3 regions of the Streptomyces sp. NPDC059201 genome follow, and region 3 is predicted to be linked to each of the others. Evidence: riboswitches for the same ligand, from Rfam matches in the RefSeq annotation. Region 3 holds a riboswitch; each other region holds the start of a gene.
What was found. Region 3 has a riboswitch for cobalamin ahead of ACFXMG_RS07800 (prenyltransferase/squalene oxidase repeat-containing protein). Riboswitches for the same ligand answer to the same signal wherever they lie in the genome.

Region 1 (2,253 bases), on a different contig from region 3:
CGGGATGCGGACCGGGTTCTTCGCCAGCTGCTCCTCGGTGAGCCAGTCCTGGTCGTGGCCGCCGGCCTCGATGAGGGCGTAGATCAGCTCGTCGCCGTCGCCGGAGACGAGGCCCGGCAGGTCCGCCTCGGGGCCGAAGTCGTAGCCCTCGGCGATCAGGCGGCGCAGCAGGGAGACGGCGGAGGCGGGGGTGTCGAGGCCGACCGCGTTGCCGATGCGGGAGTGCTTGGTGGGGTACGCGGAGAGGACGAGCGCGAGCCTCTTCTCGGCGTTCGGGATGTGCCGGAGGCGGGCGTGGCGGACGGCGATGCCGGCGACGCGGGCGGCGCGCTCGGCGTCGGCGACGTACGCGGGCAGCCCGTCGGCGTCGATCTCCTTGAAGGAGAACGGGACGGTGATGAGCCGCCCGTCGAACTCGGGGACGGCGACCTGGCTGGCTGCGTCCAGCGGCGACAGGCCCTCGTCGTTCTCGTCCCAGGCGGAGCGCGAGCCGGTCAGGCAGAGCGCCTGGAGCACCGGCACGTCGAGCGCGGCGAGCGCGCCCGCGTCCCACGCCTCCTCGTCGCCGCCCGCCTGCGCGGCGGCGGGCTTGGTGCCGCCGGCGGCGAGGACGGTGGTGACGATGGCGTCGGCTCCGCGCAGGACGGCGAGCAGCTCCTCCTCGGGGGCCCGCAGGGAGGCCACGTACAGCGGCAGCGCGCGGGCCCCGGCGTCCTCGATGGCGTCGCAGAGGGCGCCGACGAAGGCGGTGTTCCCGCTCATGTGGTGGGCGCGGTAGTAGAGCACCGCGATGACCGGTCCGGTCCCGTTCCGCTCGGCGCGGTCGAGGGGGCCCCAGGTGGGGGCGGCGGCCGGTGCCTCGAAGCCGTGGCCGGTGAGCAGCACGGTGTCGGAGAGGAAGCGGGCCAGCTGCTCCAGGTTGCCGGGTCCGCCGTGGGCGAGGTAGGCGTGCGCCTCGGTGGCGACGCCGATCGGCACGGTGGAGGCGGCCATCAGCTGGGCGTCGGGTGCCTGTTCGCCGCTGAGCACGACGACCGGCTTTCCGCTCGCGAGGAGCGTGTCGAGCCCCTCCTGCCAGGAGCGGACCCCGCCGAGCAGCCGGACGACGACGAGCTCGACCCCGTCGAGGAGCCCGGTCAGGTCACCCAGCGGAAGCCGGGAGGGATTGGCGAAGCGGTACGCGACCGGCCCTTCGGGCGCGGCAGCGTTCGCCGCGCGGGCACTGAGCAGGTCGGTGTCGGAGTGCGACAGCAGCAGGAGCATGGCGAGGCTCAGGCCCTTCCTCGGGGTTGTCCGCGCCCCGGGTGGTCGTATGGACGGCGGGAGTTCCTGACTCACCCGAACCGTCCCCGGTACGGGCTCACAGTGGCGGGACCGCGCCGGATTCTCACCGGGCTTCCTCCCCGGGGTCCTGGGACCCCATGCCGATCTGCATAGTAGATCGTGCGGTCGGCGCGCCGGAGGGGGCCGGAGAGTCGGCCGGATCACACCCGGTGGTCGTCCGGTTCCCCGTGGGTATGCTCGCCGCCATGCCGCCGACCCCACCCACGACGCCCGAACCGGGCGAACCCCGCATACGGGACCGTGGCGACGCGTGCCCCGGGGCGCTGCGTCTGCATGGCGCCGATGACGGGTTCCTGGCTCGACTCCGGCTGCCCGGGGGGCGGTTGACGGCGCGTCAGGTGGAGGTGCTGGCGGGGGCCGCCGCGTCTCTGGGGGACGGGCGGGTCAGTGTGACCTCGCGGGGGAACGCGGAGCTGCGGGGGCTCGGGGAGGGGTGCGGGGCGGAGCTGGCCGCGGTGCTCGGGGCGGCGGGGCTGCTGCCGTCCCCGACGCACGAGCGGGTCCGCAACATCGTGGCCTCGCCCGCCGCCGGGCTCGACGGACTCGGCCACGCGGACGTGCAGTTGTGGGTGCGGGAGCTGGACGCGGCCCTCTGCGCGGAGCCCCGCGCGGCGGGCCTCTCCGGGCGTTTCCTCTTCGTCCTCGACGACGGGCGCGGCGATGTGACCGGCCTCGGCGGCGATGTGACCTTGATCGCAGCACCGGACGGCGCCGCGCTCCTGACGGCGGGCTCCCGGACCTTCCGGCTGTCCGCCGCCGACGCCGTCCCCGCCGCCCTCGCCTGCGCCCTCGCCTTCCTCGACGCGGCCGCCGGCACCGGCGCGTGGCGCCCGCGCGAGCTTCCCGCCGGGCTGCTTCCGGAGTGGGGCGGCGCCCTGGCCAGGGCGGGGATCACCGCGGAGCCCGTAC
Region 2 (2,253 bases), on a different contig from region 3:
GCGTCACCGCGGGCGAGTCCAAGGACCCGAAGACCGTCCTGCCCAAGGCCATCAACACCGTGCCGTGGCGCATCGCCGTCTTCTACGTCGGCGCCCTGATCATGATCCTCTCGGTCGTCCCGTGGACCGAGTTCCAGCCCGGCGTCTCCCCGTTCGTCGCCGCCTTCGAGAAGATGGGCCTCGGCGTCGGCGCCGCCATCGTCAACTTCGTCGTGCTGACCGCCGCGCTCTCCTCCTGCAACTCCGGCATGTACTCCACCGGCCGCATGCTGCGCGACCTCGCGCTCAACGGCCAGGGCCCGAAGGTCTTCACCAAGCTCACCAAGGGCGGCACCCCGCTCATCGGCCTGACCTTCTCCGCCGCCCTCATGCTCGTCGGCGTCTGGATCAACTACGTCGCCCCGGGCAAGGCGTTCGAGTACGTCGTCTCCTTCGCCACCATCTCCGGAATGTGGGCCTGGATCATGATCCTGGTCAGCCAGATCCGCTACCGCCGCAAGTGCGACCGCGGCGAGCTGCCCGAGTCCACCTTCAAGGCCCCCGGCGCCCCCTGGACGAGCTGGTTCGCGCTCCTCTTCATCGGCATGGTCATCGTCATGATGGGCGTCGACGAGGGCGCCCGCGTCTCGCTCTACTGCGCCCCGGTGTGGGGACTCATCCTCACCGTCGCCTACCTGGTGCTCAAGGCCCGCAACCCCGAGGGCGCCGCCTTCGCCAAGCGCTCCTGACCCACCCCGTCCCAGCATCCGGGCCGCCCCGTACCACTCCTCGGTACGCGGCGGCCCGTCGGCTTATCCTGTCGCCATGCTGACCCTCACCCGAGACCTGTACGACCGCATCGTGGACCACGCGCGGGCGGACCACCCCGACGAGGCATGCGGCGTCGTCGCGGGACCGGTCGGCTCGGGCCGCCCCGAGCGCTTCATCCCGATGCTCAACGCCGCCCGCTCGCCCACCTTCTACGAGTTCGACTCCGCCGACCTCCTCAAGCTCTACCGCGACATGGACGACCGGGACGAGGAGCCCGTGATCATCTACCACTCGCACACGGCGACCGAGGCGTACCCCTCCCGCACCGACATCACCTACGCCAACGAGCCCGGCGCCCACTACGTCCTCGTCTCCACCGCGGACACCGACGCCGCCGGACCCTTCCAGTTCCGCTCGTACACGATCGTCGACGGAATCGTGACCGAGGAGGACGTCAAGGTCGTCGAGGCGTACGAGTAGTCTGACCCCGACCTTCAGGGCGGCAGGAGCCAGGAAGCCGGTGCGAGTCCGGCGCGGTCCCGCCACTGTGACCACACCCCCCGTGTGGGAGCCAGGAACTGACCTGCCGCCTTCTCACCACCGATCGGGGACGTGGAAATCCCCGGAGGAGGCCCTCCGCCATGACCCGGCGCCCCCGGCTGCTCGCCGCCACCGCCCTGCTGCCCCTGCTCGCCGCCTGCGCCGGCCCCGCGAGCGACCAGGACGCCGCGAAGCCCGCCCCCGGCTTCCCGTACACCGTCACCAACTGCGGCGAGACCACCACGTTCAAGGCCCCGCCGAAGCGCGCGGTCACCATGAACCAGCACGTCACCGAGATCCTCCTCGCCCTCGGCCTGGAGAAGTCCCTCGCCGGCACCGCCTACCTCGACGACGCGATCCTGCCCGCCTACCAGAAGGCGTACGACTCGGTCCCCGTCCTCTCCAAGGAGTACCCCTCCAAGGAGGCGCTGCTCGCCGCGAACCCCGACTTCGTCTATGGCGGCTACGCCTCCGCCTTCGACGCCAAGGACGGCCGCGCCCGCGACGACCTGGGCAAGGCCGGCATCACCACCCGCCTCAACAGCGAGTCCTGCCCCGCCGGCACCCCCACGGTCGACGACCTCTACCGCGAGGTCACCGAGGTCGGCCGCACCTTCGGCGTCCCCGACCGGGCCGAGAAGTGGAACAAGGAGGCCCGCGCCACCGTCGCCGCCACCGAGAAGCGCCTCGGCGGCCTCGACCCCGTCTCCGTCTTCGTCTACGACAGCGGCGACAAGACCGCCTTCACCGCCGGCGGCAAGGGCATCGGCAACGAGCTCATCAGCCGGGCCGGCGGCCGCAACGTCTTCGCCGACCTCCCCAAGGCGTTCGGCGACGCCACCTGGGAGCAGGTCGTCGCCCGCAAGCCCGAGGTCATCGTCATCTACGACTACGGCTCCACCACCGTCGAGCAGAAGAAGAAGCGCCTCCTCGACGACCCCGCCCTCAAGGACGTCCCCGCGG
Region 3 (2,253 bases):
CATGCCGATGCCGATGATCCACCACACGTCGAAGCCGAGGAAGGAGTCGTCGTCCTCGTCCTCGGTGGAGGCGGCGGAGACGTCGGGGGTCTTGGGCGCGGGGCCGGTCGCGTTCAGCGCCTCGACCAGGTCCTCCTTGCCGAACTCGTGCGGGTCGGCCTCCATCGCGCGCGCGGCGAGGATCAGCTGGGCGTAGGCGGCGGGGCCGGACTCCTTCGCCCAGGGGGCCGCGTTCTGCTCCAGCCACTGGAGCGCGGGCTCCGCGAGGCGGGCGGTGCCGGCGGCGGCGAGGGCGACGACGGCGTCGGCGGTGTTGCCGAAGTCCGGCTTCGGCTCGGTGTCGGTGGCGCCGGGCAGCGGCGGGGTGGTGAGGTGGCCGGTCTGCACGAGCGCCTTGGCGAGGTAGGAGGCGCCGTTGAGGGCGGCCCGCTCGACGGTCGGCTCGGAGAGGTCGACACAGGTCGGGGCCTGCGGCGGGGTGGCCTTGACGGCGGTGATGCCCTTGCCGAGCCCGGCGAGGGTGGCCGCGGCGGTCGCGTCCGCGTTGGCGAGCAGCTTGCCCGCCTTGTCGGGCTGGTACGCGAAGGCGCCCGGCCCCTCGTCGTCGGAGCAGGGCAGCGCGAGCGCGAGCAGCGCGTCGTACGGGGTGCGGCCCTCGGCCGAGGTGTACGAACCGGGCTTGACGCCCGACGCGGCGAGCGCGCTGACGACGATGGAGGTCGAGTTGGCGTCGCTGGGGCCGCCGGGGGTGTAGCTCCAGCCGCCGTCCTTGTTCTGTACGCCGCGCAGCCAGCCGTAGCCGGCCTTGACCGCGGTGTCGATCTTCGTCGGGTCGGCGGCCTCGCGGCGGACCGCGCCGAGCGCCTGGAGGGCGACGGCGGTGGCGTTGGAGTCCCGCATCGTCTTGGCGTCGCACGGCTTCGTGGTGTCCGCGCGGTACGAGGCGAAGGAGCCGTCCGCGCACTGCTGGCCGAGCAGCCAGTCCACGGCCTGGTCGGCGGGCTGGTAGCCGGTGGCGCGCTGGGCGAGGAAGGCGAGCGACTGGCGCCAGACGCCGTCGTACGTCGGGTCGCTCTTGCCGTACAGACCGGGCGGGAGCGCGGCGGCGGAAGCGCTCGGCGAGGGCGCGGCGGAGGCCGTTCCGGTCGCGGCGGTGGCGAGCACGGCTGCCGCTGCGGTGAGCGCGGCGGCGGCGCGACGGACGCTGATCATGTGTGCCTCTCGTGCGGGCACCGGACACCGGTGCCCCGCGCGGGGCCCGCGTCCGGCGCCGTATTCCTCGACGGTGCCGGCGCTCACGTCCCGGGGCAGGGCGTTCCGACTCACTGTTCTTCCGAACGGCTCACGGTTGCGGGTCAGCGCCGGATTCGCACCGGCTTTCCCCTGCTCGGGCATGAAGACGACCGGGCCACTCTACCGGCCCGTAGGACCCGCTCCCCGGGCGTGCGAGCCGCGTCACACCGCCACGCGACAGCCGCGTCACACCGCCACGCGCAGGCCGCGTCACACCGCCACGTACGCCACCGGCTCCGTCCCCGTCACGGCCTCCGCGCGGCCCAGCTTGACCAGGCGGCGGATGTGGGCCTCGGCCTCGCTGACGGCGATGTTGCGGGAGCCGTACGGGATGCGGTCCCAGGGGCGGTTCCACTCCATGCGCTCGGCGAGCTGCCACGGGGTGAGGGGGGTGGTGAGGAGGGCGAGGAGTCCGGTGAGCCGGTCCTCGTGGTGGTCGAGGAGTTCGCGGACCCGTCCGGCGGCGTCGGGGAAGGCGTGCTGGTGGGCGGGGAGGACCTCGGCGACGCCGAGCCGTCCGATCCGCTCCAGCGAGTCGAGGTAGTCGCCGAGGGGGTCGGTCACCGTGGCGTCGTCGGGGTCTTCGTAGAGGCCGATGTGCGGGGAGATGCCCGGCAGCAGGTGGTCGCCGGAGAAGAGCCGGCCGTGGCCGGGGAGTCCGGCGGGGTGCTGTTCCTCCAGGTGGAGGCAGACGTGGCCGGGGGTGTGGCCGGGGGTCCAGACGGCGCGGAGCCTGCGCCCGGCGAGGTCGAGGAGTTCGCCGGGGACGATCTCCCGGTCGGGGAGGGCCGCGCCGAGGCCGGGCAGGGTGCGCATCCGGCCGCCGGAGCGGGCGGCGCGCAGCGGGGCGAGGTGGTCCTCGGGGGCGCCGGCGGCGGCGAGCTTGCGGGCGAGGTAGTCGAGCCAGGTGGCGGGGTCGGACTCGCGGGTGCGGCGGACGACGGCGGTGTCGGCGGCGTG

Region 1: linked by a shared signal. The riboswitch ahead of cobN (cobaltochelatase subunit CobN) and the one ahead of ACFXMG_RS07800 (prenyltransferase/squalene oxidase repeat-containing protein) in region 3 are both predicted to bind cobalamin.
Region 2: linked by a shared signal. The riboswitch ahead of ACFXMG_RS31690 (ABC transporter substrate-binding protein) and the one ahead of ACFXMG_RS07800 (prenyltransferase/squalene oxidase repeat-containing protein) in region 3 are both predicted to bind cobalamin.

What each region holds. Positions count from the first base shown of each region.
Region 1 is NZ_JBHZBB010000007.1:195,582-197,834, forward strand. Features, by position in the region: gene cobN (cobaltochelatase subunit CobN) at 1-1,263, opposite strand, end outside; cobalamin riboswitch at 1,302-1,438, opposite strand; gene ACFXMG_RS23220 (cobalamin biosynthesis protein CobG) at 1,518-2,253, shown strand, end outside.
Region 2 is NZ_JBHZBB010000012.1:94,004-96,256, forward strand. Features, by position in the region: gene ACFXMG_RS31680 (amino acid permease) at 1-728, shown strand, start outside; gene ACFXMG_RS31685 (Mov34/MPN/PAD-1 family protein) at 805-1,230, shown strand; cobalamin riboswitch at 1,208-1,352, shown strand; gene ACFXMG_RS31690 (ABC transporter substrate-binding protein) at 1,392-2,253, shown strand, end outside.
Region 3 is NZ_JBHZBB010000002.1:436,811-439,063, forward strand. Features, by position in the region: gene ACFXMG_RS07800 (prenyltransferase/squalene oxidase repeat-containing protein) at 1-1,212, opposite strand, end outside; cobalamin riboswitch at 1,290-1,427, opposite strand; gene ACFXMG_RS07805 (MBL fold metallo-hydrolase) at 1,504-2,253, opposite strand, start outside.